Bradyrhizobium sp. WD16: one gene and its partner. The protein of the gene in region 1 interacts with the protein of each later gene in a pairwise test. Links are inferred from orthologs where the notes say so. Each region holds a gene or a part of one and is shown on either strand. Other genes may lie near its edges.

Region 1 (6,791 bases):
GGAGCCCACCTTGTACCAGATCATCTCCGTGACCACCGGGGTGCGATGGTCGGGAATGACTACGACCTGAAGGCCGTTGGCGAGGCTGAAGGTTGATGGCTTCGGCGGGGGAGCCTCCTCGCGCGGCGGTGCGCCGACGGCAGCCGGAGGCACCTCGACGGCGTGCGCCGGCGTGGCCAGCAGTGCGACCGCAAGGGCCGGGGCCGTCAGCGGGGAGCAGAAATCGGCAGCGAGATGGCGGAGCAAGTGTCGCGGTGACAGGTGTCGCGGTGAGCGGATCATGCGCGGGCATACCCTCGGCAGACAAATGGAGCAGCGGCGTGGATTTGACACTCGCGACGCGCCTGGACGGACCACCAGGTCGCTGGTCCGGTGCCGAACGGATCGCGCCGCGCATCGTCAGGCGGCAAAGCGGACACAAGAAGCGGCGCCGGCACGGGCCGGCGCGCGTCACTTCAGTTCGGCTTCTGCTGCATGTTGGGATCGAACACGTTCGTGCCCTGCTGGTCGATCGGCTTGGCCGGGCCGGTGCCATAGGCATAGGTCGGCGACGGCGTCTGGTAACCGGTCGGCGGCTGGGTCAGGTCTTCGCGGGTCGGCTCGCCCTTGAACTGGCCGACCTCAGCAGAGTTGCCGCCCTTGAAAATGCCGGACCACATCCCGCCGCTGAACCCCAGCTGTGAGGGCGCCAGCATCGGCCCGCTGCCGGTGCCGCCCCACGCGTCAGGCTGGCTGCCAGGCTGCTGGGTGGTCGCTTCGCGGACTGATTTCGTGCGCTTGGGTGCAAGCTCGGCAGGGGTCAGCGGGCGGTTCAACTCGAACATGTCCGCCTTTTGCTGGCTCGCGGCTTCCTTCTCCGCCTTGCGTGCGGCGATCGAAGGGTCCTTGGGCCAGTTCGCCGGGGTCTTTTCGGCGCGGGCGTTTTCCGGCGGCGGCAGGTCGAGATTGCGCGGCACCACCAGCGGCGAACGCTCGCGGTAGTCGATGCCCTTGCTGTCCATGTTGGTGCCGCCGATGCCGCTCATGATGTTGCGGACCAGCCTCTCCTCGAAGGTCGAATCGTCTTCTCCGTCGTCGCCGGCGCGGGCGGCACCCGCGGCGAGGCAGAGACCGACGCCGAGCAGGCAGGCGGTGAGGCGCAGCCGCGGGCCCAAACTCGCGCCAAAGAGGGCCTGGCGGCCGCGATGCGGCAGGATGTTGCTGGTTCGCATGATTCCCATCCGATCAGATTTCCTTATCCGATCAATCGCTTAGGCGGAAGGCGCCAGCCCGTCGGACGGGCCTTCGCAGACGGCCGTATCGGCCGGGATCAGGGCGCTTTTACGGCGGTCCTGCCAAAGAAGGAGTCATACAGGAGGCCCACCACACCGGCAACAATGGCCACATCTGCGAGGTTGAAGACGTACCAGTTATAGGTGGTCCCGCCGATCTGGGCGTGCAGCAATGCAAAATCGACCACGGCGCCGTAGAGCAGCCGGTCGATCGCATTGCCGATCGCGCCGCCGATGATCAGACCGAGGCTGAGGCTGGCGAGCACGGTCTGGGACCGCGCCATCCAGATCGCCATCACCACCACCGCCACGGCCTTCAGCGCCACCAGCAGGGTCTGGCCGATGGGCCCCTGGTTCTGGAACCAGCCATAGCTGATGCCGGTATTCCAGGCCATCACGAGGTCGAAGAACGGCGTCACCTCATAGGCGCCGCGACGCGGCAGATCGAAGATCTGCAGCAGCCACTGCTTGGCGGCCTGGTCGAGCACCAGCGTGATGGCGGCGGCAATGATGCCGGCGCGGAGCGGCGGTTTCATGCCGGCCTCATGGCGTCGCCGCGGAAGACCCTAGTACCCTGTTTCCGAAGTTCGTGAGTCACCTGCTGCATCCTCTGGACACGAACTTCGGAAACAAAAGGGTACTAGAATTATAAAGTTTGCTAGTGCCCTTTGCTTTCCGAAGTTCGTGGTTGGACGTGCGGCGCTGTATCACGAACTTCGGAAAGCGGGCACTAGACCGCATGGCCCAGCGCCTTCCATTCGCGCAGCGCCTCGGCGTCGCGCGGCGTCACGTCCGGGTACTGCGGATCGCTGCCGACGGTCGGCAGGATCTTCCACGACCGGGCGCATTTGGTGCCCACGGCGCGCTCGATCACCACCGCGACGCCCGGCACGTCGGCGAGCCGGAAGGCGTCCGCCGGCGCATCCGCATCGGTCAGCATCGCATTCGAGGTGATCGCGATCTCGGCCAGGTCGACATCGGCCAGCAGCGCCAACACGGCCGGATCGGAGACGTAGACGAGCGGCGAGGCCTCGAGCGAGGAGCCGATCTTCTTGGCGGCGCGCTCGACTTCCAGCGCGCCGGTGATGACCCGCCGCACCGCCCGGATGGTCTCCCACCGCGCCGCCAACGCGTCGTCGCGCAGCGACGCAAGATCGTCGCGGAACGTGGTCAGATGCACGGAAGGCTCCGCATCGGGCCGGTACAGCAGCCAGGCTTCGTCGCAGGTGAAGGACAGGATCGGCGCCAGCCATTTCAGGATGGCGTCGCACAGCATGTCGATGGTGGTGAGCGCCGATTTGCGCGCCGGCGAGGACGGCGGATCGCAATACAGCGTGTCCTTGCGGATGTCGAAATAGAACGCCGACAGTTCGGTGTTCATGAAGGCGGCGAGCGCCGCCACCACAGTCTTGTAGTCGAAATCCGCATAGGCCCGGCGCACCACGCCATCGAGTTCGGCGAGGCGGTGCAGCATCAATCGTTCGAGCTCCGGCATCTTCGTCACCTCGACCGCGTCGTCGCGGTGGAAGTGATGCAGCGTGCCGAGCATCCAGCGGATGGTGTTGCGCAGCTTGCGATAGGTCTCGATGGTGTTCTTGAGGATCTCCGGGCCGATGCGCTGGTCGTCGGCGGTATCCGAGCTCGCCACCCATAGCCGCAGGATGTCGGCGCCGGACTGTGCGATGACCTTCTGCGGCTCGACGGTGTTGCCGAGCGACTTCGACATCTTGCGGCCCTGTTCGTCCAGGGTGAAGCCGTGGGTCAGCACCACGTCGTAGGGGGCACGGCCGCGGGTGCCGCAGCTCTCGAGCAGCGACGAGTGGAACCAGCCGCGATGCTGGTCCGAGCCTTCCAGATACATCACGGTGTCGCCGCCGCCATCGACCTTGCGGCGGATGCCGGCGAGACTCGGGAAGTTCTGCTGATCCTCCAGCACGAAGGCGTGGGTCGAGCCGGAATCGAACCAGACGTCGAGGATGTCGTCGACCTTCTGCCAGCCTTCGCTCGCGCGCGCGCCCAGGAAGCGGGCGGCTGCGCCCTCGGCGTACCAGGCGTCGGCGCCTTCCTCCATGAAGGCCTCGGCGATGCGCTGGTTGATGGCTTCGTCCTTGAGGATCTCGACCGAGCCGTCGGCCTTCTCGCGGACGAAGACGGTGATCGGCACGCCCCAGGCGCGCTGGCGCGAGACCACCCAGTCCGGCCGCCCGGCGATCATGCCGGTGATGCGGTTCTGGCCCTGGGGCGGCACCCAGCGGGTCGCGGCGATGGCCTTGAGCGCCCGCGCCCGCAGCGTGTCGCCGTCCTTCGAAGCGCCGGTATCGTCGGCGATCGGCTGGTCCATGGCGATGAACCATTGCGGCGTATTGCGGAAGATCACCGGCTTCTTCGAGCGCCAGGAATGCGGATACTGGTGCTTGAGCCGTGAGCGCGCCAGCAGCATGCCGCGTTCGATCAGGGCCTTGATCACCGCCTCGTTGGCGTCGCCCTTCTCGCCCTTGTCGGTGAGGACGCGGCGGCCGGTGAAGCCCGGCGCCTGGGTGGTCAGGGCGCCGTCGGCGTCGACGGTGTAGGGGATGGCCGGATTGATGCCGCGGGCGGCGAGCGCCCGCGCGTTGGCGGTCCAGATCTCGAAGTCCTCGCGGCCGTGCCCCGGCGCGGTGTGGACGAAGCCGGTGCCGGTGTCGGCGGTGACGTGCTCGCCGTCGAGCAGCGGCACGCGGAATTCGTAGCCGCCCTCGAGGCCGGCGAGCGGATGGGCGCACTCCATGGCGGCGAGCGCCGTGGCGGGCACCGCGCCCACTCTCTCGAAGCCGTCGACCCGCGCCTGCTTGAACACCGCCTCGGCGAGGCTGTCTGCGAGCACGAGCAGATCGCCCGCCTTGGCCCAGTTGTCGGCCGGCGCCGCGGTGACGCGATAGAGGCCATAGCCGATCTTCGACGAGAAGCTGATGGCGCGGTTGCCCGGCAGCGTCCAGGGAGTGGTGGTCCAGATCACGACCGCGGCGCCGGCGACGGCCTCGATCAGCGCCGGCGTGGCCTCGGTGCTGCCGGCGAGTTCGACCTGCGCCACCGGGAATTTCACCCAGACGGTGTCGGAGGTGTGATCCTCGTACTCGACTTCGGCCTCGGCCAGCGCGGTCTTTTCGACCACCGACCACATCACCGGCTTGGAGCCGCGATAGAGCGTGCCGTTGGCGGCGAATTTCATGATCTCGCGGGCGATCTGCGCCTCGGCGGGATGGCTCATGGTGGTGTAGGGATGGGCCCAGTCGCCGACGACGCCGAGGCGCTTGAATTCCTCGCGCTGGACATCGAGCCAGTGGCCGGCATAGGCCCGGCATTCGCGGCGGAAGGCGATCATCGCCGCCGAGTTCTTCAGGTCCGGCTTGGTCTTGCCCTTGGAGCGGTAGTTCTCCTCCTCGATCTTCCATTCGATCGGCAGGCCGTGGCAGTCCCAGCCGGGCACGTAATTGGAATCGAAGCCGAGCATCTGCTGGCTCCGCGTCACCAGGTCCTTCAGGATCTTGTTGAGCGCATGCCCGATATGGATGTGGCCGTTGGCATAGGGCGGCCCGTCATGCAGCACGAACTTGGCGCGGCCGCGGGCGCTCTCGCGCAGCTTGCGGTAGAGGTCGATGTCGTTCCAGCGCGCCAGGATCTCCGGCTCGCGCTGGGGCAGGCCGGCCCGCATCGGGAAATCGGTCTGCGGCAGGTACAGCGTCTTGGAATAATCGTGGCCGGCGGCCTCTGCGGTCTTGGCGCTTGAAGTCTTGGCAGTTGAAGTCTTGGCGTCGGAAGCTTTGGAATTGGTCATGGATCTGGAACCAGGCGGTGCGCTGCTGAAGGCCGGATGGCCAGCCGAGTGATCGGCACCCCGGTATGGGCGCCCCGGTCATCGGCACAGGTTGATCGGCACAAGTTGATCGGCAACAAGTGATGGGCAAGTGTCGGTTCGTCCCGGTCTTGCGCCCCGAGCGGAAGCTCAGGCGGAAGCCGGGCCGGTAATCCCGATTGAGCCGAACTCGCGGTGGTCGTTGCGCTGCGACGCCATGTCCCGTCCTTGAAGATGGCCCGTCATTAGCAAAGCTGGCGGGCCACGGAAAGGCCCCGGCACCGCTGCCGGAGGTTTAGAGCTCGACCTCGCCGAGCCGGGGAAAGGCTTCGGGGGCGGCCGCGAGCGCCGCCCGGGCGCGGATGCTGTCCTGGTCCATCTGGGCGATCAGCGCCGGAATGCCGTCGAATTTCTGTTCCTCGCGCAGGAAGGCGATGAAGGCGACGTCGAGGCGGCTGCCATAGAGATCGCCCTTGAAGTCGAACAGGAAGACCTCGAGCAGCGGCGCGCCGTTGTCGAAGGTCGGCCGGCGGCCGAAGCTCGCCACTGCCTCATAGCGCTCGGCGCCCCGGCCGACCCGCACCGCATAGATGCCGTGGCGCAGGCCGCAGGCCGGATCGAGGCGGATATTGGCGGTGGGATAGCCGAGATCGCGGCCGCGCTTCTCGCCATGGATCACCTCGCCGGAGATGAACCAGGGATAACCCAGCAATTCGGCGGCCTCGTCGACCTGTCCGAGGCCGAGCGCGTTGCGGATCGCGGTCGACGACACCGCCCGGCCCTCGACGTCGATATGGGGCTGGATGTGGACCGAAATGCCGCGGCGCGGCCCCTCGTCGGCCAGCAGCTGCGGCGAGCCCGCCCGGCCCTTGCCGAAATGGAAGTCGAAGCCCACCGAGATGCCGCTGACCGCGAGGCGGCCGATCAGGTCGTGGTTAATGAAGTCCATCGCCGAGGTGCGGGCGCGCGCCGCGTCGAAGGTCATCACCACGGCGCCGGACAGGCCGGTGGCGGCCAGGAGCCGCAGCTTGTCGCGCAGGTCGGTGAGGCGGAACTGCGGCGTATTGGGGCTGAAGAAACTGCGCGGATGGGGCTCGAAGGTGACCGCCAGGGCCGGTCGGCCCTGGGCCTGGGCCATCTCCAGGGCGGCGCCGATGACGGCGCGATGGCCGAGGTGAACGCCATCGAAGTTACCGAGCGCCACCACCGCGCCAGGTGGAATGGCCTCGGGCGGCGTTGTGTCGCGGACGACATGAAAGCGGGCAGGGGTGGTCGACATCGCCGCGGACCGTGATGCCTGAGGCGGCCTCAAGTCAAGCGCCAGCCGGGGTTTCATCATCGCGACTTCCCTTCGCGATCGGGAAGAACATCCAGCCCCCGCCGTGATTGGCAGGATCGAAGCGGGCGATTAACGCGCTGTTTAATGCCCCGGTGCTAGGGGTAAGGGACAGGCGCGGCGGCCGACGACGGGAGTTCGAGGCTGCTTCGTCGCCGGGCCAGGCCGGCGGGTCATGCTCGCCGCGGCGGCGACGCGCGCCGTGACGATACAGGGAGCGAGAGAGCGATGGCGATGGATTTGTCGATGCCGGTCCTGGTGGTGGACGATTACAGCACCATGATCCGCATTATCCGCAACCTTCTGAAGCAGCTCGGGTTCGAGAATATCGACGATGCCAATGACGGTTCGG
Region 2 (4,442 bases), 1.9 Mb from region 1 along the record:
CATGGCGATGCGCAGCAGATGCTCGCGCGCGGTTTCCGACAGCACGAGAACGTCGCGGAGCCGGCGCCGCGCCGCCGTGGCGGCAATGCCGAGCGCCTTCTCGCAGGCAGTGACGAAGGCTACGCCTTGCGCCATGCCGCACACGCCGAACAGCAGCGGCAACGATTGCAGCACTTCGGCGGGCGTTCGTCCGAGAAAATTGCGCGCGACCATGAGCGGGCGGCTGGAGCCGATGCGGGCCAGGGCGCGCGATCCGTCGAGCTCGATCTCCAGCCGGCCGGCGAGGGTCATGACTGGCCGCCCCGGACCGACGCCGGACCGAACAGCAGTCCGCGGCGGCTCGGCGTCCCGGCCGTCGCTGCCGGCGCGACGACCGCGGCCTGCTCGGCCGCGACAGCCCCGCTCGCGCGCGCCTCGGCGTTGTCGCCGTGCTCCGCATCGAACAGCGCATCGAGCGCCGCCGCCGCGGTCAGTTCGGCGGCGGCCTGATCCTCGAATTCGAGCACCGGCGAGAACAGCGAGCACATGCGATAGCGGCCGATGTCCGCCAGCTCACCCATGATGAATTCGAAACGGCCGGCGGGAAACTGATGCAGGCTCTTGCCGCCGATGTCGATGCCGCGCCAGGCCTCGGCCGCTTCGGCACTCGCCGGCAGCAGCATCAGATTGATGAACCAGGGGGTGACCAGCGCCGCCAGCCAGCCGTCGTCACAGCCGCGCATGCCGATGCAGGCGACGCGGAGCCTGCCATTGAGGATCGGCACGTCCTGCATGCGGTCGCGGTACAGCGCCTCGAATGCCGCCTGCAGCTTCGCCGCGGCCGCCGCTTGCGCCGTCGCCGCTGCCGGTGAGACGTCAGTCATGGGGGTGATGACGGGTTTGATCATCGGCGTGATCATGGCCATCGCCGTCGAGCAGGAGAAAGCCCGCCTTGGCGCCGTCGCAATTGGGGCAGGTCCAGTGATCCGGCAGGCTGGCGAAAGGCGTGCCCGGTGCGATCTGCCAGTAGTCGTCGCCTTCGGCGGGGTCGTAGACATACCAGCAGATCCGGCATTCGAGCCGGCTCTGCTCGGTCAGCTTGGCGTTGTCGCCACCAAACGATCCCGCGAAGAAATGATCGGTCACTGATAGACCCTCAGGATTTCGCCGAGCCGCTGGGCGCTGTCCTCGAGGTCCTCCGGCGCGGCGCAGGCGACGCTCGGCACCTCGGTGATCTCGATGGTGTTGAGGATGATGGCGTCGCGCGAGTTGAAGTAGCGCACCCACCAGCCGTGGCGCGTCGCGGTGGACGAGATCCGGCAATTGCCATAACCGCGCGACAGGATGGTCACGACGCCCGGCCCGAGACGGGCATCGAGGAAATCGACGTCTTCGTCGGACAGCGGCAGCAGGCTCAGATTGATGACGTGGGCGGCATCGCCCGAGGCCCGCGTCGCCAGGCGGTCGGCCATTTCGGTGACCAGCGCCGGCGCATTGTAGACCATCGAAGGCAGTTCGCCTTCGTGCGGCGTCAGCGCCGCCGACGTGCCGGTCATGGCCATCGCCAGCACGCTGGCGGGAAAGTCGCCGGTCTCGATGATGTCGCTGCCGAGGCGGCCGGCGGTATCGACCTCGTGCACGCGCCACACCCCGGCCAGCACCGATTCCTGCGCCTGGATGGTGGCGCCGGCGACAATGCTGACCTCGCCTTCGCCGAGAATCTGGTCGACAAAGGCGCGGTTGGCGGCATCGAGCCCCGTCAGGTCGAAGCGCGCGGCGCGGCCCTCGTCGAGGGCGTCACGCACTTTCGCGAGCACGGCGAGGGCCGCAGTGACGTCCTCCACCTCCTCCGGCTCCGGCACCGCCGGCATGGAGTAGGTCCGCATGGACTTCGGCATTTCCATGTAGGCGAGCTCGGCGCCATCCTCATCCAGGGGCTGGCTGCCGGCGCCGACGACAGGACCAAGGCTCGACGTCATTGCCATTCTCCCGTGTCGATGCCGAGGTCGCGATTGAGCCGGCCAGTCGGCGCCGGGGCCGGAATGGCGCAGCCGTCCGGCAGGCGGAACGGCGGTGGATCGCTGACCTCGCGCTGCAGAAGGGCGGAAATCTCGGTCAGGTAGTCGCCCCAGTCGAGCAGGCGGGTGATGGCGCCGAGATAGCCGGCCCGGCGCATCAGCACGAAGGCCGGAAAGGCGTTGAAGAGGAAGCGACGCTGCAGCGACCGTTCGGCGGCCTTCGCCACCAGGGCGGGCGTGAAGCGGCCGCGGAAAGTCTTGGCGAGCTCAACCAGGATCACCGCGGCATCGGCGCTTTCCACCAGGCGGTCGGCGTCGCCGGCGAAGAACAGCAGCGAATGCTCGTTCGCTTCCAGGAAGGCATCGAGTGTGGCGTCGTCGACCACGGCAAAGCCGTGGCGTTCGACGAGAGCATCGATCAGGGACGTCGACATCGGACGATGATCCTCATGAGGCGGTCGGGAGGCTGGTTTTCAGATGAGCCGGCAGTTCCGGCTCGCGGTCGGCGAGATCGGGAAAGAGGTGGTCGAAATCCGCAGGAGAGGCGCCCGCGCCGTCGACGGCGAGTTGCAGCGCCGAGAGCGCGCGAGCGACGAGCTCGGCCTGCTCGGGCGAGATCACCTCGCGTGCGGCATCGATGAAGACCAGCACGAAGGTGCCTGGCGGCTGGTCGCCGACGATCCGCATATCGATCTCGCGGCGCGCGCCCATGCCCTCACACACGGCGTAGCCGGAACTTGCGGCGACGACCCGCATGGGTACACCAATGCACATCAGGCGTCCTCCGGCCGCGCGTCGGCATCCGCCGCATCAGGCGCGGTCCAGGCCAGCACGCGGGCATCGCCGCTGCGGCAGGCTTCTTCATCCGACGGGCGCTCGTCCTCGTAGCGCGACATCACCATGTGGCGGCAGGCCAGCGTCTCGGCGTCGTCGCGCGGGACCTCGCGCAGACGCGCCGTGACGCCGAAGCGGGCGAGATAGTCGAGGGCATGGCTGATGGCGGGAGCGATGCGGTCCTTGGTCGCCTCGCGCAACGAGCCGCCGAAATCCTCGAGCTCGACCGGCTGGACCCCGACCAGCAGCAGATGGCCGGGGCCGCCGCCGAGCAGCTCGGCGGTGGCGAGCACTTCCTGGAAGCCGGTCTGGTGCAGGCTGATCTTCTTGGCGCCGAGAAACTTCGGCACTTCGTCATCCTCGACGAGCTTGATGGTGCCGGGCGGCAGGCCATAGTCGACCGCGTCGAACACCACGAGGATGTCGGCGTTGCGCACGTGGTCGACGAGATAGAGGCCCTGGGTGCCTCCATCCATCAGGCGGACATTGTCGGGCAGGTCATAGTCGCGGTGCAGCGCCTCGACGGCGCGGACACCGAAGCCCTCGTCGGCCCACAGCAGATTGCCGATCCCGAGGACCAGTACCCTTGGCGATCCCATCGCACACCCTTCTCTTTCACGGGACGCGTGAGTGTTGCGTGACAAAAGCATTAGCAAGGGGCGGGCCAGATCCCGGTATGCATTCAAGTGCAAGGGGTTAGGAGGATCGACCGGGGGGCTCGACGCGACCTGATGGACGCTATGCTTCCAATCCGAGCGACGCCGTGGAAAGCCTACTTCCATGGCGATGCACTTGATCCGGTGGGGGTGGCGTCCGTCCTCCCGACGGCAAGCCACTGTGGTCAGGCACTGGCCATGCGAATGCGCCGCCCCAAAAACAAAGACGGGATGCGCGGCAGCGCACCCCGTCAGGTCGACGATCGGACGGCAGCAGGCGAAAGCTCGCCTTCAATCGTCGGCGGGCCGGTCGTCCCTGAATTGCCGCCAGCCCGAGATCATGGTGCTGACGATGCTCTGGCGGGACATCACGTCCTCGCGGACGGCGGCATAGACGTGAACCAGCACGAAGCACACGATCGCCCACATGCCGATGTGATGCCAGGTGTGGACGTTCTGGCTGTTGCCGAACAGCGGAATGACCCAGCTCGAGAACAGCCGATACTGCCACGACCCCATGCCTTCGCCTTCGCCATAGAGCGCGAAGCCGGACACCATCATGAAGATGATGCCCCAGAGGAAGGCGACATGCATGGTCAGGGTCGCGAGCGGGTTATGGCCTTCGTACTTCTTCGGCTCGCGGGCAATGAAGAAATACCATCTGATCTCGTGCAGCACATCGCGCCACCAGGCGCGGCTGGTCACCGGCGGAATGAACATCTGCCGGGCATGGGAATTGCCGGCGAAGGCCCAATAGATCCGCAGGGCGAAGCCGACGATGAGGATGTAACCGGCGGCGAAATGGGTGAAGCGGATATAGCCCATCAGGAAGTGGCTGCTCGCCTCCCCCGACAGGGTGGGCGGCGGCGAGCCGATGAAATAGCCGCTCACCGCCAGCACCACGATGGCGAGGGCATTGACCCAATGCCACAGCCGCAGCGGCGCCTCGTAGACG

The links. Proteins that work in one complex are often made in the same cells at the same time.
Region 2: the proteins of ileS (region 1) and DB459_RS04280 interact in binary tests that used the Escherichia coli proteins (3 or more experiments, as listed by UniProt). The link is inferred for Bradyrhizobium sp. WD16 from one-to-one orthologs.

The regions. Positions count from the first base shown.
Region 1 is NZ_CP028908.1:2,802,055-2,808,845, forward strand. What follows is about bases 1,802-5,392. They hold ileS (isoleucine--tRNA ligase), read right to left. Parts: upstream 5,086-5,392; coding sequence 2,002-5,085; downstream 1,802-2,001. Other genes in these bases: lspA (signal peptidase II), read right to left, coding at 1,802-1,807. Outside these bases: DB459_RS12975 (M16 family metallopeptidase), read right to left, coding at 1-282; DB459_RS12980 (hypothetical protein), read right to left, coding at 456-1,211; more of lspA, read right to left, coding at 1,310-1,801; DB459_RS12995 (bifunctional riboflavin kinase/FAD synthetase), read right to left, coding at 5,399-6,382; DB459_RS13000 (response regulator), read left to right, coding at 6,668-6,791. UniProt on the Escherichia coli protein: Catalyzes the attachment of isoleucine to tRNA(Ile). As IleRS can inadvertently accommodate and process structurally similar amino acids such as valine, to avoid such errors it has two additional distinct tRNA(Ile)-dependent editing activities.
Region 2 is NZ_CP028908.1:907,059-911,500, forward strand. Bases 1,601-4,442 are described here. They hold DB459_RS04280 (HyaD/HybD family hydrogenase maturation endopeptidase), read right to left. Parts: upstream 3,431-4,442; coding sequence 2,771-3,430; downstream 1,601-2,770. Other genes in these bases: DB459_RS04265 (hydrogenase expression/formation protein), read right to left, coding at 1,601-1,958; DB459_RS04270 (hydrogenase-1 expression HyaE), read right to left, coding at 1,955-2,431; DB459_RS04275 (HypC/HybG/HupF family hydrogenase formation chaperone), read right to left, coding at 2,445-2,771; cybH (Ni/Fe-hydrogenase, b-type cytochrome subunit), read right to left, coding at 3,779-4,442. In the rest of the region: DB459_RS04250 (nickel-dependent hydrogenase large subunit), read right to left, coding at 1-291; [NiFe]-hydrogenase assembly chaperone HybE, read right to left, coding at 288-887; DB459_RS04260 (rubredoxin), read right to left, coding at 856-1,125; more of DB459_RS04265, read right to left, coding at 1,122-1,600.